2 regions of the Lysinibacillus sp. F12 genome follow, and region 1 is predicted to be linked to the other one. Evidence: riboswitches for the same ligand, from Rfam matches in the RefSeq annotation. Region 1 holds a riboswitch; the other holds the start of a gene.

Region 1 (8,190 bases):
CAGTGTAATACAAAGCATTTTCACTGCTATTCTTTGCATCGTTCATAATGGCAAAGCTGAATAGTGAGCTTATACCTAATTCTTTCTCCAAATGAAGATCTGCTTGCACAAGTTCAGCAAGAGTTTTAGCTTCATCAATTGCTTTTACATATGTTTGAATGGGCTCAATTCCTTGTTTATTTCTATTGTTTGTATCCAATGCTGTCGAATAGAAATCGGCAATTTTCTGCTCTTTTGATCCTTTTGCAAATTGTTTGCCAGAGAGCTCATCTATTATCTTTTCGATTTTATCAGTATTCTGTTTTTGAAGCTCAGAAAATCCGCCGCCCATGATTTCTCCGACTGGAATAGTCGATTTATTTAACCATTCCTTATTGATGGCTTCATAAAAATCATCGTTTAAATGGGAACCTTTAAGTGTCCATATTCTGGCAATCAGGTTTTGGAATTCATCGATAGTAATTTCTTCATTTGCTCCTAATGTACCGTCAGGGTTGCCTGTCAGTATGCCTGCTTTAGTCAGTTTATCGATATCTTTCTTAGCCCATGTAGGTACATCAGTATACTCAACTCCAAATGTGCCACTGCGAAGATCATTTCCAACAGGCTTTGGCAATTCGCCGAATGCTCTGCTCAACATAACTAAAGCTTCAACTTTCTTCGCTGGCTCATTTTCTCGTAAATCTTTGTTTTTAGAGCCTTGTATAATTGCCTCCTTATTTAGTCCTGGTTGATAGGTATCTGCAGCTATCAACAAGGTTTTAACAATTTCTCCTCTTGTCGCAGGTGGTGACTTTTCATCAGCATACACCGCTACACTTACGGACAGGACCATTATGACGGTCATGAGTAAGGATAAAAACTTCTTTTTCATGTTCGTGCTCCTTCACAGTAAATTTGTATAAATTAAGGTAATTGGGTAGATTTTAGAATTTCTACCATTTGTCCATTGTAGTTGATTTATTTCAGTTTGAAAATATGTTAGGAGCTTTTTCATTTTAAGGGAGCATTATCTAGCTAATTTTGCGCTAATAGAGCTGAGAAAGGTCACTTCTAACCGACTATAATAGTATTACTTTAGAGTGGATTATAGGATTTAAGTAATACTACACTCAGGTTTTATTTTTTACGAATAGTAATGAAACTATGCCCAGCTAAGATTTTATGAGCTGCTAAAATATAGCCTAGAATGACAGTGTAATTTCAGAAGAAGCAATTCAGGGATTTTGTATGAAAAAATCTATTTGACGTTTCGTACTATTTTTCGTATTATATGGAGGAAAAGAATGCCCGAACTTGATCGGGAGAGGTTCATAGCTGATACCCTCTATAAAAAACTATGGAAACATGACAATTTGCCATGTCCATATCGGACGTGGCTTTTTTATGTTTAGACGTATGTTTTAATAGATGAATTGGTAAAGCCTCTCTTGAAAGTGTTGGGAAACATTTTACAAGGAGGTTTTTTTATGTCTGGTCGAAGTCATGAAGAAGGACTAAAGGATTTAACATTATTAGGTAATCAAGGAACGAACTATTCATTTGAATATGCACCTGAGGTATTGGAGGCAGTAGATAATCTTCATTCCAATCGCGATTATTTCGTTAAGTTTAATTGTCCAGAGTTCACTAGTTTATGCCCGCTTACCAATCAACCTGATTTTGCAACGATGTACATCTCGTATATTCCAGACAAAAAAATTGTAGAGAGTAAATCACTAAAGTTGTATTTATTCAGTTTTAGAAATCACGGTGATTTCCATGAAGATTGCGTTAACATCATTATGAATGACTTAATTACATTGCTTGACCCTCGATATATCGAGGTTTGGGGGAAGTTTACGCCACGTGGGGGGATTTCAATCGATCCGTGGTGTAACTATGGGAAGCCAGAGACTAAATATGAAGAAATCGCAAATTACCGTTTAATGAACCATGACCTTTATCCAGAAAAAATTGATAATCGATAACGAGAAATTAGTTAGTCCAATCAAAAAAGAGGTTTTTAGCTACCCTCTTAAAAAAACTAAGGAGAAAGCAGCACCTTTTCTTAGCGTGCTGTTTTTTCCATCAAAGGGAGTTTTTATAGATGAAGCAGGAGAAAGCAATTGTTGTATTTAGTGGAGGTCAGGATAGTACAACTTGTCTGTTTTGGGCAAAAGAACGTTTTGCAGAGATTGAGGCCGTGACTTTTAATTATGGACAAAGACATCGCCTTGAAATTGAATGTGCGGAACAGATAGCAGAGGAGCTTGGTATTAAGCATCACATACTTGATATGACCCTCTTAAATCAGCTTGCTCCGAATGCATTGACACGACAAGACATTAAAGTGGAAGACGGTCAAAATGGTGAGCTTCCATCGACATTTGTACCTGGACGAAACCTTCTTTTTCTTTCATTCGCTGGTGTTTTAGCAAGTCAAATAGGAGCCAAGCATATTGTAACTGGTGTATGTGAAACGGATTTCAGTGGATATCCGGATTGCCGAGATGTTTTTATTAAGTCCTTGAATGTAACGTTAAATTTATCGATGGATAATTCCTTTGTGATTGATACACCGTTAATGTGGCTCAATAAAGCGCAGACATGGGAGCTTGCCGATCAGTTTGGGGCTCTAGAATTTGTTCGGGAAAGAACATTGACTTGCTATAACGGAGTAATCGCAGATGGTTGTGGGGAATGCCCCGCATGTAAACTGCGAAAAAAAGGGCTTGATGAGTATCTAAGCTATAGGAAGGAGTTTTAAGCATGTCAGATTTTAAAATCGTCGATAAGCTCCAAAAAATAGGGGTAGATATCCAAAGTAATCAATTGAACTATCATGCTAAGCGTGTGCTTGTAAGCAAAGAATTTACCTTCGATGCTGCTCATCATTTACATCATTATGAGGGCAAATGTAAAAACCTACATGGCCATACTTATCGTGTTGTATTGGGACTTAGTGGATATACAGATGAACGCGGCTTGATGATTGATTTTGGTGATATCAAAAGAATATGGAAACAAAAAATTGAGATTCATCTGGATCACCGTTATTTAAACGAAACGCTTCCACCTATGAATACTACAGCAGAAAATATAGTTGTTTGGATTTACGATACCATGGTAGTGGCCTTGCGTGATGAGCAAAGAAATAATGGTGCGCGTGTAGAATTTATCAGACTATATGAAACTCCAACAAGCTATGCAGAAGCGAGACGGGAGTGGATGGAAGTTGAGTAAGATACCTGTTATCGAGATCTTTGGACCGACAATTCAAGGCGAGGGAATGGTAGTGGGCCAAAAGACCATGTTTGTAAGAACGGCTGGCTGTGATTATTCTTGTTCGTGGTGTGATTCGTCGTTTACGTGGGACGGTAGCGGAAAGCATCTTATTGTTCAAATGACAGCGGAAGAGATTTGGGCAGAGTTGAAGCGTCTTGGGGGTAATGGCTTTTCATATGTTACGATTTCAGGCGGCAATCCTGCACTTTATGCTAATTTAGAGGCGCTTATTGCCATTTTAAAAGAAAACAACATAAAGGTTGCGGTGGAAACACAAGGAAGTAGGTGGCAGAACTGGATGTACGACATTGATGAATTGACCATTTCTCCCAAGGCGCCTAGTTCAGGTATGACAACAGAGTATTCAGTGTTGGTGGATATTTTTGGAAAACTTAGATTGCGAAATAGTCATCACCATATTTCTCTAAAAATAGTCGTTTTTACTCAAGAGGATTACGATTTTGCTAAACAAATTCACCATCAATTTCCAACTATCCCCTTTTATCTTCAAGTCGGCAATGATGATCTCACAACGAATGACAATTCGCGATTAATGAAAAATTTACTAGATAAATATCATGCACTGATTGATAGCGTGTTGAAAGATGAAGAATTAAAGGATGTTAAAGTATTGCCACAGTTGCACACTCTTGTATGGGGAAATAAAAGAGGTGTATAGTGTGCCATTACGAAATGTCTATAAATGTATTAGAGGAGTACCAGAATGAGAATTTTATTTTATTTATTATCGATTATCATCGCTAATGTGGTAACAGCAGCATTTGCGCCATTACAGTTTGGGATGTTTATTGTTCCAATGGGGACGCTTTTAATAGGGGCGACCTTTATTTTCAGGGACCTTGTGCAAAATAAATATGGTAGAACAAAGACATATTTCTTTATCGTTACAGCTTTAATTTTATCAGCAGTAGTGTCATTCATACTCGGGGATACACTTTTAATTGTGGTAGCATCGGCTGTCTCATTTGTTGTGGCTGAAACAGCTGATACAGAAATCTATAGTCGACTGAAATTACCAATGGCTTGGCGAGTGCTTTACAGTGGAATCGTGGGAGGGTTTTTGGATTCTGCAATCTTTGTAGTCATTGGATTGAGTCCACTTGGAGCTAATATATTGCCTTGGGAAGCAGTACCTGCCGCTATTGTAGGACAAATTATAGTGAAGACGATTATACAAATGTTCGGAGCCCTAATTCTTGGTCAAGTGGGATCATTAAAAGAAAAACGTCTTATTTCAGGTTAATTCTTTGTAGAAGAGGGCTACTCGTTTTCTGTGGGAAAAGTGAGTAGCCTGCAAAGAATAATCGTTATAACACATTGACATTTTCCATTTTAATACCAAATTGAAATCTAGTATGCTACAATCTTGTTTAAAGACAGGAGGTTTAGGATTTGAATAATTATAATAATGGAGATATTATATTTAGTTTATTTTCGATAGTAGGACTGTTGTTTTACATAATTCCGATTATTTTTATAATTTGGTTTGCTATTAGTACGATTAGGCAACTAAAAAGACAAACAAAATTATTAGAAGAAATGAAAGACAGTATAAATTATATCAATGGACATCCGACACGTAGTAAATGATAATGCCCTAAAAACTATAAAAAACGATGAAAAAAAACAGGTACTCGAATGAGACCTGAATTTTTTAGAACGGTAATCGCTATGAACTTGGGGATGGAATAAAGGGTTTAGGGTTTAGTCACATTAGTGTTCATAGCGATTCCCCCCTTACAAAACATATCATTTACTTATTTTGTAAATTGTATACCTTACTTGATGTAAAAAGAAAAGAATATCATGCCAGTACATATAAGCGCACTTCAATCATGGTTTATGCTTACGGCACCTATTGGAAGTTTGTTGAAAAATTGTAGAGGATGATATGGTATTCTGTGAATGAACACGCATAATAACCAAAAAACTAGGTACTCCACAAAGAGAGTACCTAGTTTTAATTGTGAAAAAAGGAAGGGCCACTTGGGATGGAGTAACCCTAGTAACAATTTCGGAGGTGTAAGGCTAATTTAGCTTTACACTATTAAGTATATGTTAGATTCGCTATGTTTAAATAGTTAATTGCCTCAGAGTCTTAAAAAGAAAATTCTTAATAATTTCAGTTATAAATTGAAAAAGAGGGATAGAAATGGTAATATGGCAATAACTTTAGGTAAAGGGGAGAAAGCTTATGAAAAAAAGATCTATCCGTTTTTTAAGCATGGGCATTGGATTCTCCACTGCTGTTTTTTTCTAGAATAGTTGAACAAGGGATAAGTCTGCACTTTTTTAGAAAAAAAGAACCTAAAGGAGATTCAACATGAAATCAAAACTAGTGCGTAAAAACCCAATACAGGCACCAAAGCCTGTAGGGAAATATAGTCATGTCACAATTATTCCAAAAGATGCAACAATGTATGTTTTTTCTGGTCAAATTGGTTTGGACCAAGATGATCAATTACCACAGACATTAGAGGAACAAATAACAAATACCTTTTATCATATTGAAACGATTTTAGCTTCAGAGGGAATTGATGCCTCTCACATTGTAAAGGTCAATATTTGGGCTACAGAGGAAATAGATTGGGATTATTTCGACGAGCAATGGCAAGGTATGTTTGGCGATTCCTATCCATCAATGACCATAGCCTATGTATCAGCACTAGGTTTGCCAGAGATTAAAATAGAGCTTGATATTTGGGCTGCTAAATGATTTGATGATTTGTCATTATCGTTTATACCCTTAAAAGTTCATTTTACGAAGACAGTTGGAAGGAAGGGCTATTCCGCCACCGAAAACAGACCATCCACCGTGAAGATTGCTTGCTTAACTTTATTTCATTGTAAAATTTAAAAACGAATATATCCTTTGAATATTGTCGTTTCAGACTGTAGACAAAAGCCGTCGAGAAGTTCATTCTCGATGGCTTTTGTCATTTTTCTTTCTCTTTCATATTCAATATTTGGTATATCATTGCTGTATCCAACATCCTCTTCGAGCATAGATGCTCTCTTAAGCTGTCTGCCATGTCCAAGTAGCTAGTTTCTTTAAATTAATGGCAGCAAAAGTAAGCATCGCCTGCATGGAAAGAATAGGCAAGCTGTTTCGTACGTTCATCCTTCACGTAATAGCCACTTTCAGGATCTGTCGTACTTTCCTTTATTTCTTTCCATTCTTCCTTTTCAAACTTCTTCAGGGGAAAGGGCTTTTTTCCGTGTTCCTCACGATCCATATTTACCTCTAATTGAAGCTTCTCTTCATAAGCCCGTGTTTCTTTTCGCACAACCTTTTTATCATCCTTCCGTTTATTCGCACTCGCTTTCACATGCGTGGAATCGATAAATAAATGTTCTGCATGGAGAATTTACTTTTCAACACCCTATGTAGATAAAAGTAAGTACTTTATGTAGAAGTTGATGGGAACGAAGGGCGGCGACTCCTGCGGGAAAAGCGGGAAAGTCGAGATCCTGGACTGAGCGAAGCGAGGGAAGCAGCTCGACCCCGCCCGCGGAAAGCGTCCGCCCGTAGTGGAAATCAACAGCTTTACTTTATTTCATTGTAAAAGAAAAAAGACTGTAAGCAAACTCTCAAATTTTTTGAGTTTGTCTACAGTCTGAGACGACAATATCCTTTGAATATTGTCGTTTTTTTTACGTTCATGGCTACATTTTACCGAAGCATTCTTTTTAATTGCTTCATTTCATAATTTAAATCGTCAATTTGCTTTTGCAGTTTATCAATATCATTATTTTTACCTTGGTTCTCTTGTAACTCATCTTCCAAGGCAAGACCTGCTGCAATGGTCGCTAGTGCATCACCAAGTGTTGTGATGGCTCCCGCAATAACAGCCAGCTTAGCAGCTTGACTCACTGACTCAGCTCCTTCACTATTCCGATAGCCTTTGTTATTTTTCATAAAATCCTCCCTGCAAAAAAGGGTATTATATGTATAGTATGCATGCTGTAAGAGACAGGTGCAGAACCATGGTGACTAGCAGCCAAAAAAGGTCACTTATTTTTCAATAAGTGACCAAAAAAAATGGGGATGTGTATCTTCCTGAAGATATGAGCAAAGATGGAAAGCGAGTAGGGTACATTACCAATATATGACGTTTTGCTTTATGCTGATAGGTATATATCCTTGGCTAAAAATCTTTTCTTTTTCTAAGGGGAGGGACTGTCCAATAGGTCCCCATTCGCCACAGCCACTCCAGTGGTCCGAAGCGGAAATAGTGTAACCATAGCTTACTGAAGATTAATTGTAAAACGTAAATACCTAGACAAATCCATAGTGACTCGAGGAATCGAATTTGCCCAATTAGTTGAAATGTATGACCGATTATTAAAATGAGTGCAGTTTGCCCTAAATAATTTGTTAGGGCCATGCGTCCATACGCCTTTAATGGTGATAATAGTCGTTGGAATAATACACTTTGTAAACATAGGATAATAACCCCCATGTAAAAAGCGGAAACAAATGGGCTAAACTGTAGTCCAATTAACGCAAATTGCTCCATATTAGTAATATGCTCTTCCAGTTGAATTTTGGATAAATGATTGATATTAACATTGGCTGTAGGGACATAGTGCCACTGATAAAGCCAGCTAACTATGCTAACACAGAACATTACAATCGTCACTAGCATTATTTTTTTTCGATGTACAGAGATGTTTTCAAATAGGCGGTATTGTCCAGCAGTTAAACCTAGCAAAATTAGTGGGAAAGGCATGAGGATCTTTATCCCAAAATAAGCTGACAGGGCTAATAGAATGATCCCAACTATTAAATTGATTTCTTTCCGTACTTTATAAAAAGGTAAGGCTAAAAAACCAAAGATGGCATAGACAGTTAATGCTTCTCCTGGTTGAAAATAGAAATGGATAAGCCCCATTAATAAT
Region 2 (8,190 bases), on a different contig from region 1:
CATATACTGAATATAGGCTTTTTTCGCGTTAGAGTCTTCAGTTACAAAACTGTTCTTATCCAAACCAGTAGCTAACCCAGTGTAATACAAAGCATTTTCACTGCTATTCTTTGCATCGTTCATAATGGCAAAGCTGAATAGTGAGCTTATACCTAATTCTTTCTCCAAATGAAGATCTGCTTGCACAAGTTCAGCAAGAGTTTTAGCTTCATCAATTGCTTTTACATATGTTTGAATGGGCTCAATTCCTTGTTTATTTCTATTGTTTGTATCCAATGCTGTCGAATAGAAATCGGCAATTTTCTGCTCTTTTGATCCTTTTGCAAATTGTTTGCCAGAGAGCTCATCTATTATCTTTTCGATTTTATCAGTATTCTGTTTTTGAAGCTCAGAAAATCCGCCGCCCATGATTTCTCCGACTGGAATAGTCGATTTATTTAACCATTCCTTATTGATGGCTTCATAAAAATCATCGTTTAAATGGGAACCTTTAAGTGTCCATATTCTGGCAATCAGGTTTTGGAATTCATCGATAGTAATTTCTTCATTTGCTCCTAATGTACCGTCAGGGTTGCCTGTCAGTATGCCTGCTTTAGTCAGTTTATCGATATCTTTCTTAGCCCATGTAGGTACATCAGTATACTCAACTCCAAATGTGCCACTGCGAAGATCATTTCCAACAGGCTTTGGCAATTCGCCGAATGCTCTGCTCAACATAACTAAAGCTTCAACTTTCTTCGCTGGCTCATTTTCTCGTAAATCTTTGTTTTTAGAGCCTTGTATAATTGCCTCCTTATTTAGTCCTGGTTGATAGGTATCTGCAGCTATCAACAAGGTTTTAACAATTTCTCCTCTTGTCGCAGGTGGTGACTTTTCATCAGCATACACCGCTACACTTACGGACAGGACCATTATGACGGTCATGAGTAAGGATAAAAACTTCTTTTTCATGTTCGTGCTCCTTCACAGTAAATTTGTATAAATTAAGGTAATTGGGTAGATTTTAGAATTTCTACCATTTGTCCATTGTAGTTGATTTATTTCAGTTTGAAAATATGTTAGGAGCTTTTTCATTTTAAGGGAGCATTATCTAGCTAATTTTGCGCTAATAGAGCTGAGAAAGGTCACTTCTAACCGACTATAATAGTATTACTTTAGAGTGGATTATAGGATTTAAGTAATACTACACTCAGGTTTTATTTTTTACGAATAGTAATGAAACTATGCCCAGCTAAGATTTTATGAGCTGCTAAAATATAGCCTAGAATGACAGTGTAATTTCAGAAGAAGCAATTCAGGGATTTTGTATGAAAAAATCTATTTGACGTTTCGTACTATTTTTCGTATTATATGGAGGAAAAGAATGCCCGAACTTGATCGGGAGAGGTTCATAGCTGATACCCTCTATAAAAAACTATGGAAACATGACAATTTGCCATGTCCATATCGGACGTGGCTTTTTTATGTTTAGACGTATGTTTTAATAGATGAATTGGTAAAGCCTCTCTTGAAAGTGTTGGGAAACATTTTACAAGGAGGTTTTTTTATGTCTGGTCGAAGTCATGAAGAAGGACTAAAGGATTTAACATTATTAGGTAATCAAGGAACGAACTATTCATTTGAATATGCACCTGAGGTATTGGAGGCAGTAGATAATCTTCATTCCAATCGCGATTATTTCGTTAAGTTTAATTGTCCAGAGTTCACTAGTTTATGCCCGCTTACCAATCAACCTGATTTTGCAACGATGTACATCTCGTATATTCCAGACAAAAAAATTGTAGAGAGTAAATCACTAAAGTTGTATTTATTCAGTTTTAGAAATCACGGTGATTTCCATGAAGATTGCGTTAACATCATTATGAATGACTTAATTACATTGCTTGACCCTCGATATATCGAGGTTTGGGGGAAGTTTACGCCACGTGGGGGGATTTCAATCGATCCGTGGTGTAACTATGGGAAGCCAGAGACTAAATATGAAGAAATCGCAAATTACCGTTTAATGAACCATGACCTTTATCCAGAAAAAATTGATAATCGATAACGAGAAATTAGTTAGTCCAATCAAAAAAGAGGTTTTTAGCTACCCTCTTAAAAAAACTAAGGAGAAAGCAGCACCTTTTCTTAGCGTGCTGTTTTTTCCATCAAAGGGAGTTTTTATAGATGAAGCAGGAGAAAGCAATTGTTGTATTTAGTGGAGGTCAGGATAGTACAACTTGTCTGTTTTGGGCAAAAGAACGTTTTGCAGAGATTGAGGCCGTGACTTTTAATTATGGACAAAGACATCGCCTTGAAATTGAATGTGCGGAACAGATAGCAGAGGAGCTTGGTATTAAGCATCACATACTTGATATGACCCTCTTAAATCAGCTTGCTCCGAATGCATTGACACGACAAGACATTAAAGTGGAAGACGGTCAAAATGGTGAGCTTCCATCGACATTTGTACCTGGACGAAACCTTCTTTTTCTTTCATTCGCTGGTGTTTTAGCAAGTCAAATAGGAGCCAAGCATATTGTAACTGGTGTATGTGAAACGGATTTCAGTGGATATCCGGATTGCCGAGATGTTTTTATTAAGTCCTTGAATGTAACGTTAAATTTATCGATGGATAATTCCTTTGTGATTGATACACCGTTAATGTGGCTCAATAAAGCGCAGACATGGGAGCTTGCCGATCAGTTTGGGGCTCTAGAATTTGTTCGGGAAAGAACATTGACTTGCTATAACGGAGTAATCGCAGATGGTTGTGGGGAATGCCCCGCATGTAAACTGCGAAAAAAAGGGCTTGATGAGTATCTAAGCTATAGGAAGGAGTTTTAAGCATGTCAGATTTTAAAATCGTCGATAAGCTCCAAAAAATAGGGGTAGATATCCAAAGTAATCAATTGAACTATCATGCTAAGCGTGTGCTTGTAAGCAAAGAATTTACCTTCGATGCTGCTCATCATTTACATCATTATGAGGGCAAATGTAAAAACCTACATGGCCATACTTATCGTGTTGTATTGGGACTTAGTGGATATACAGATGAACGCGGCTTGATGATTGATTTTGGTGATATCAAAAGAATATGGAAACAAAAAATTGAGATTCATCTGGATCACCGTTATTTAAACGAAACGCTTCCACCTATGAATACTACAGCAGAAAATATAGTTGTTTGGATTTACGATACCATGGTAGTGGCCTTGCGTGATGAGCAAAGAAATAATGGTGCGCGTGTAGAATTTATCAGACTATATGAAACTCCAACAAGCTATGCAGAAGCGAGACGGGAGTGGATGGAAGTTGAGTAAGATACCTGTTATCGAGATCTTTGGACCGACAATTCAAGGCGAGGGAATGGTAGTGGGCCAAAAGACCATGTTTGTAAGAACGGCTGGCTGTGATTATTCTTGTTCGTGGTGTGATTCGTCGTTTACGTGGGACGGTAGCGGAAAGCATCTTATTGTTCAAATGACAGCGGAAGAGATTTGGGCAGAGTTGAAGCGTCTTGGGGGTAATGGCTTTTCATATGTTACGATTTCAGGCGGCAATCCTGCACTTTATGCTAATTTAGAGGCGCTTATTGCCATTTTAAAAGAAAACAACATAAAGGTTGCGGTGGAAACACAAGGAAGTAGGTGGCAGAACTGGATGTACGACATTGATGAATTGACCATTTCTCCCAAGGCGCCTAGTTCAGGTATGACAACAGAGTATTCAGTGTTGGTGGATATTTTTGGAAAACTTAGATTGCGAAATAGTCATCACCATATTTCTCTAAAAATAGTCGTTTTTACTCAAGAGGATTACGATTTTGCTAAACAAATTCACCATCAATTTCCAACTATCCCCTTTTATCTTCAAGTCGGCAATGATGATCTCACAACGAATGACAATTCGCGATTAATGAAAAATTTACTAGATAAATATCATGCACTGATTGATAGCGTGTTGAAAGATGAAGAATTAAAGGATGTTAAAGTATTGCCACAGTTGCACACTCTTGTATGGGGAAATAAAAGAGGTGTATAGTGTGCCATTACGAAATGTCTATAAATGTATTAGAGGAGTACCAGAATGAGAATTTTATTTTATTTATTATCGATTATCATCGCTAATGTGGTAACAGCAGCATTTGCGCCATTACAGTTTGGGATGTTTATTGTTCCAATGGGGACGCTTTTAATAGGGGCGACCTTTATTTTCAGGGACCTTGTGCAAAATAAATATGGTAGAACAAAGACATATTTCTTTATCGTTACAGCTTTAATTTTATCAGCAGTAGTGTCATTCATACTCGGGGATACACTTTTAATTGTGGTAGCATCGGCTGTCTCATTTGTTGTGGCTGAAACAGCTGATACAGAAATCTATAGTCGACTGAAATTACCAATGGCTTGGCGAGTGCTTTACAGTGGAATCGTGGGAGGGTTTTTGGATTCTGCAATCTTTGTAGTCATTGGATTGAGTCCACTTGGAGCTAATATATTGCCTTGGGAAGCAGTACCTGCCGCTATTGTAGGACAAATTATAGTGAAGACGATTATACAAATGTTCGGAGCCCTAATTCTTGGTCAAGTGGGATCATTAAAAGAAAAACGTCTTATTTCAGGTTAATTCTTTGTAGAAGAGGGCTACTCGTTTTCTGTGGGAAAAGTGAGTAGCCTGCAAAGAATAATCGTTATAACACATTGACATTTTCCATTTTAATACCAAATTGAAATCTAGTATGCTACAATCTTGTTTAAAGACAGGAGGTTTAGGATTTGAATAATTATAATAATGGAGATATTATATTTAGTTTATTTTCGATAGTAGGACTGTTGTTTTACATAATTCCGATTATTTTTATAATTTGGTTTGCTATTAGTACGATTAGGCAACTAAAAAGACAAACAAAATTATTAGAAGAAATGAAAGACAGTATAAATTATATCAATGGACATCCGACACGTAGTAAATGATAATGCCCTAAAAACTATAAAAAACGATGAAAAAAAACAGGTACTCGAATGAGACCTGAATTTTTTAGAACGGTAATCGCTATGAACTTGGGGATGGAATAAAGGGTTTAGGGTTTAGTCACATTAGTGTTCATAGCGATTCCCCCCTTACAAAACATATCATTTACTTATTTTGTAAATTGTATACCTTACTTGATGTAAAAAGAAAAGAATATCATGCCAGTACATATAAGCGCACTTCAATCATGGTTTATGCTTACGGCACCTATTGGAAGTTTGTTGAAAAATTGTAGAGGATGATATGGTATTCTGTGAATGAACACGCATAATAACCAAAAAACTAGGTACTCCACAAAGAGAGTACCTAGTTTTAATTGTGAAAAAAGGAAGGGCCACTTGGGATGGAGTAACCCTAGTAACAATTTCGGAGGTGTAAGGCTAATTTAGCTTTACACTATTAAGTATATGTTAGATTCGCTATGTTTAAATAGTTAATTGCCTCAGAGTCTTAAAAAGAAAATTCTTAATAATTTCAGTTATAAATTGAAAAAGAGGGATAGAAATGGTAATATGGCAATAACTTTAGGTAAAGGGGAGAAAGCTTATGAAAAAAAGATCTATCCGTTTTTTAAGCATGGGCATTGGATTCTCCACTGCTGTTTTTTTCTAGAATAGTTGAACAAGGGATAAGTCTGCACTTTTTTAGAAAAAAAGAACCTAAAGGAGATTCAACATGAAATCAAAACTAGTGCGTAAAAACCCAATACAGGCACCAAAGCCTGTAGGGAAATATAGTCATGTCACAATTATTCCAAAAGATGCAACAATGTATGTTTTTTCTGGTCAAATTGGTTTGGACCAAGATGATCAATTACCACAGACATTAGAGGAACAAATAACAAATACCTTTTATCATATTGAAACGATTTTAGCTTCAGAGGGAATTGATGCCTCTCACATTGTAAAGGTCAATATTTGGGCTACAGAGGAAATAGATTGGGATTATTTCGACGAGCAATGGCAAGGTATGTTTGGCGATTCCTATCCATCAATGACCATAGCCTATGTATCAGCACTAGGTTTGCCAGAGATTAAAATAGAGCTTGATATTTGGGCTGCTAAATGATTTGATGATTTGTCATTATCGTTTATACCCTTAAAAGTTCATTTTACGAAGACAGTTGGAAGGAAGGGCTATTCCGCCACCGAAAACAGACCATCCACCGTGAAGATTGCTTGCTTAACTTTATTTCATTGTAAAATTTAAAAACGAATATATCCTTTGAATATTGTCGTTTCAGACTGTAGACAAAAGCCGTCGAGAAGTTCATTCTCGATGGCTTTTGTCATTTTTCTTTCTCTTTCATATTCAATATTTGGTATATCATTGCTGTATCCAACATCCTCTTCGAGCATAGATGCTCTCTTAAGCTGTCTGCCATGTCCAAGTAGCTAGTTTCTTTAAATTAATGGCAGCAAAAGTAAGCATCGCCTGCATGGAAAGAATAGGCAAGCTGTTTCGTACGTTCATCCTTCACGTAATAGCCACTTTCAGGATCTGTCGTACTTTCCTTTATTTCTTTCCATTCTTCCTTTTCAAACTTCTTCAGGGGAAAGGGCTTTTTTCCGTGTTCCTCACGATCCATATTTACCTCTAATTGAAGCTTCTCTTCATAAGCCCGTGTTTCTTTTCGCACAACCTTTTTATCATCCTTCCGTTTATTCGCACTCGCTTTCACATGCGTGGAATCGATAAATAAATGTTCTGCATGGAGAATTTACTTTTCAACACCCTATGTAGATAAAAGTAAGTACTTTATGTAGAAGTTGATGGGAACGAAGGGCGGCGACTCCTGCGGGAAAAGCGGGAAAGTCGAGATCCTGGACTGAGCGAAGCGAGGGAAGCAGCTCGACCCCGCCCGCGGAAAGCGTCCGCCCGTAGTGGAAATCAACAGCTTTACTTTATTTCATTGTAAAAGAAAAAAGACTGTAAGCAAACTCTCAAATTTTTTGAGTTTGTCTACAGTCTGAGACGACAATATCCTTTGAATATTGTCGTTTTTTTTACGTTCATGGCTACATTTTACCGAAGCATTCTTTTTAATTGCTTCATTTCATAATTTAAATCGTCAATTTGCTTTTGCAGTTTATCAATATCATTATTTTTACCTTGGTTCTCTTGTAACTCATCTTCCAAGGCAAGACCTGCTGCAATGGTCGCTAGTGCATCACCAAGTGTTGTGATGGCTCCCGCAATAACAGCCAGCTTAGCAGCTTGACTCACTGACTCAGCTCCTTCACTATTCCGATAGCCTTTGTTATTTTTCATAAAATCCTCCCTGCAAAAAAGGGTATTATATGTATAGTATGCATGCTGTAAGAGACAGGTGCAGAACCATGGTGACTAGCAGCCAAAAAAGGTCACTTATTTTTCAATAAGTGACCAAAAAAAATGGGGATGTGTATCTTCCTGAAGATATGAGCAAAGATGGAAAGCGAGTAGGGTACATTACCAATATATGACGTTTTGCTTTATGCTGATAGGTATATATCCTTGGCTAAAAATCTTTTCTTTTTCTAAGGGGAGGGACTGTCCAATAGGTCCCCATTCGCCACAGCCACTCCAGTGGTCCGAAGCGGAAATAGTGTAACCATAGCTTACTGAAGATTAATTGTAAAACGTAAATACCTAGACAAATCCATAGTGACTCGAGGAATCGAATTTGCCCAATTAGTTGAAATGTATGACCGATTATTAAAATGAGTGCAGTTTGCCCTAAATAATTTGTTAGGGCCATGCGTCCATACGCCTTTAATGGTGATAATAGTCGTTGGAATAATACACTTTGTAAACATAGGATAATAACCCCCATGTAAAAAGCGGAAACAAATGGGCTAAACTGTAGTCCAATTAACGCAAATTGCTCCATATTAGTAATATGCTCTTCCAGTTGAATTTTGGATAAATGATTGATATTAACATTGGCTGTAGGGACATAGTGCCACTGATAAAGCCAGCTAACTATGCTAACACAGAACATTACAATCGTCACTAGCATTATTTTTTTTCGATGTACAGAGATGTTTTCAAATAGGCGGTATTGTCCAGCAGTTAAACCTAGCAAAATTAGTGGGAAAGGCATGAGGATCTTTATCCCAAAATAAGCTGACAGGGCTAATAGAATGATCCCAACTATTAAATTGATTTCTTTCCGTACTTTATAAAAAGGTAAGG

Evidence for each region. A riboswitch is a leader RNA that binds a small molecule or an ion and turns the genes downstream of it on or off. The one in region 1 is predicted to bind preQ1.
Region 2: another riboswitch for preQ1. It lies ahead of queF (preQ(1) synthase); the one in region 1 lies ahead of queF (preQ(1) synthase).

Annotation. Positions count from the first base shown of each region.
Region 1 is NZ_JBYMLP010000002.1:330,803-338,992, reverse strand. It holds gene AC3CH7_RS08665 (M13-type metalloendopeptidase) at 1-874, opposite strand, end outside; PreQ1 riboswitch class I at 1,301-1,347, shown strand; gene queF (preQ(1) synthase) at 1,470-1,970, shown strand; PreQ1 riboswitch class I at 1,993-2,036, shown strand; gene queC (7-cyano-7-deazaguanine synthase QueC) at 2,090-2,749, shown strand; gene queD (6-carboxytetrahydropterin synthase QueD) at 2,752-3,225, shown strand; gene queE (7-carboxy-7-deazaguanine synthase QueE) at 3,218-3,946, shown strand; gene AC3CH7_RS08640 (VUT family protein) at 3,992-4,531, shown strand; gene AC3CH7_RS08635 (RidA family protein) at 5,612-6,004, shown strand; partial or broken gene AC3CH7_RS08630 (IS5/IS1182 family transposase) at 6,372-6,656, opposite strand; gene AC3CH7_RS08625 (hypothetical protein) at 6,962-7,207, opposite strand; gene AC3CH7_RS08620 (DUF418 domain-containing protein) at 7,437-8,190, opposite strand, start outside.
Region 2 is NZ_JBYMLP010000003.1:766,820-775,009, reverse strand. It holds gene AC3CH7_RS17755 (M13-type metalloendopeptidase) at 1-951, opposite strand, end outside; PreQ1 riboswitch class I at 1,378-1,424, shown strand; gene queF (preQ(1) synthase) at 1,547-2,047, shown strand; PreQ1 riboswitch class I at 2,070-2,113, shown strand; gene queC (7-cyano-7-deazaguanine synthase QueC) at 2,167-2,826, shown strand; gene queD (6-carboxytetrahydropterin synthase QueD) at 2,829-3,302, shown strand; gene queE (7-carboxy-7-deazaguanine synthase QueE) at 3,295-4,023, shown strand; gene AC3CH7_RS17730 (VUT family protein) at 4,069-4,608, shown strand; gene AC3CH7_RS17725 (RidA family protein) at 5,689-6,081, shown strand; partial or broken gene AC3CH7_RS17720 (IS5/IS1182 family transposase) at 6,449-6,733, opposite strand; gene AC3CH7_RS17715 (hypothetical protein) at 7,039-7,284, opposite strand; gene AC3CH7_RS17710 (DUF418 domain-containing protein) at 7,514-8,190, opposite strand, start outside.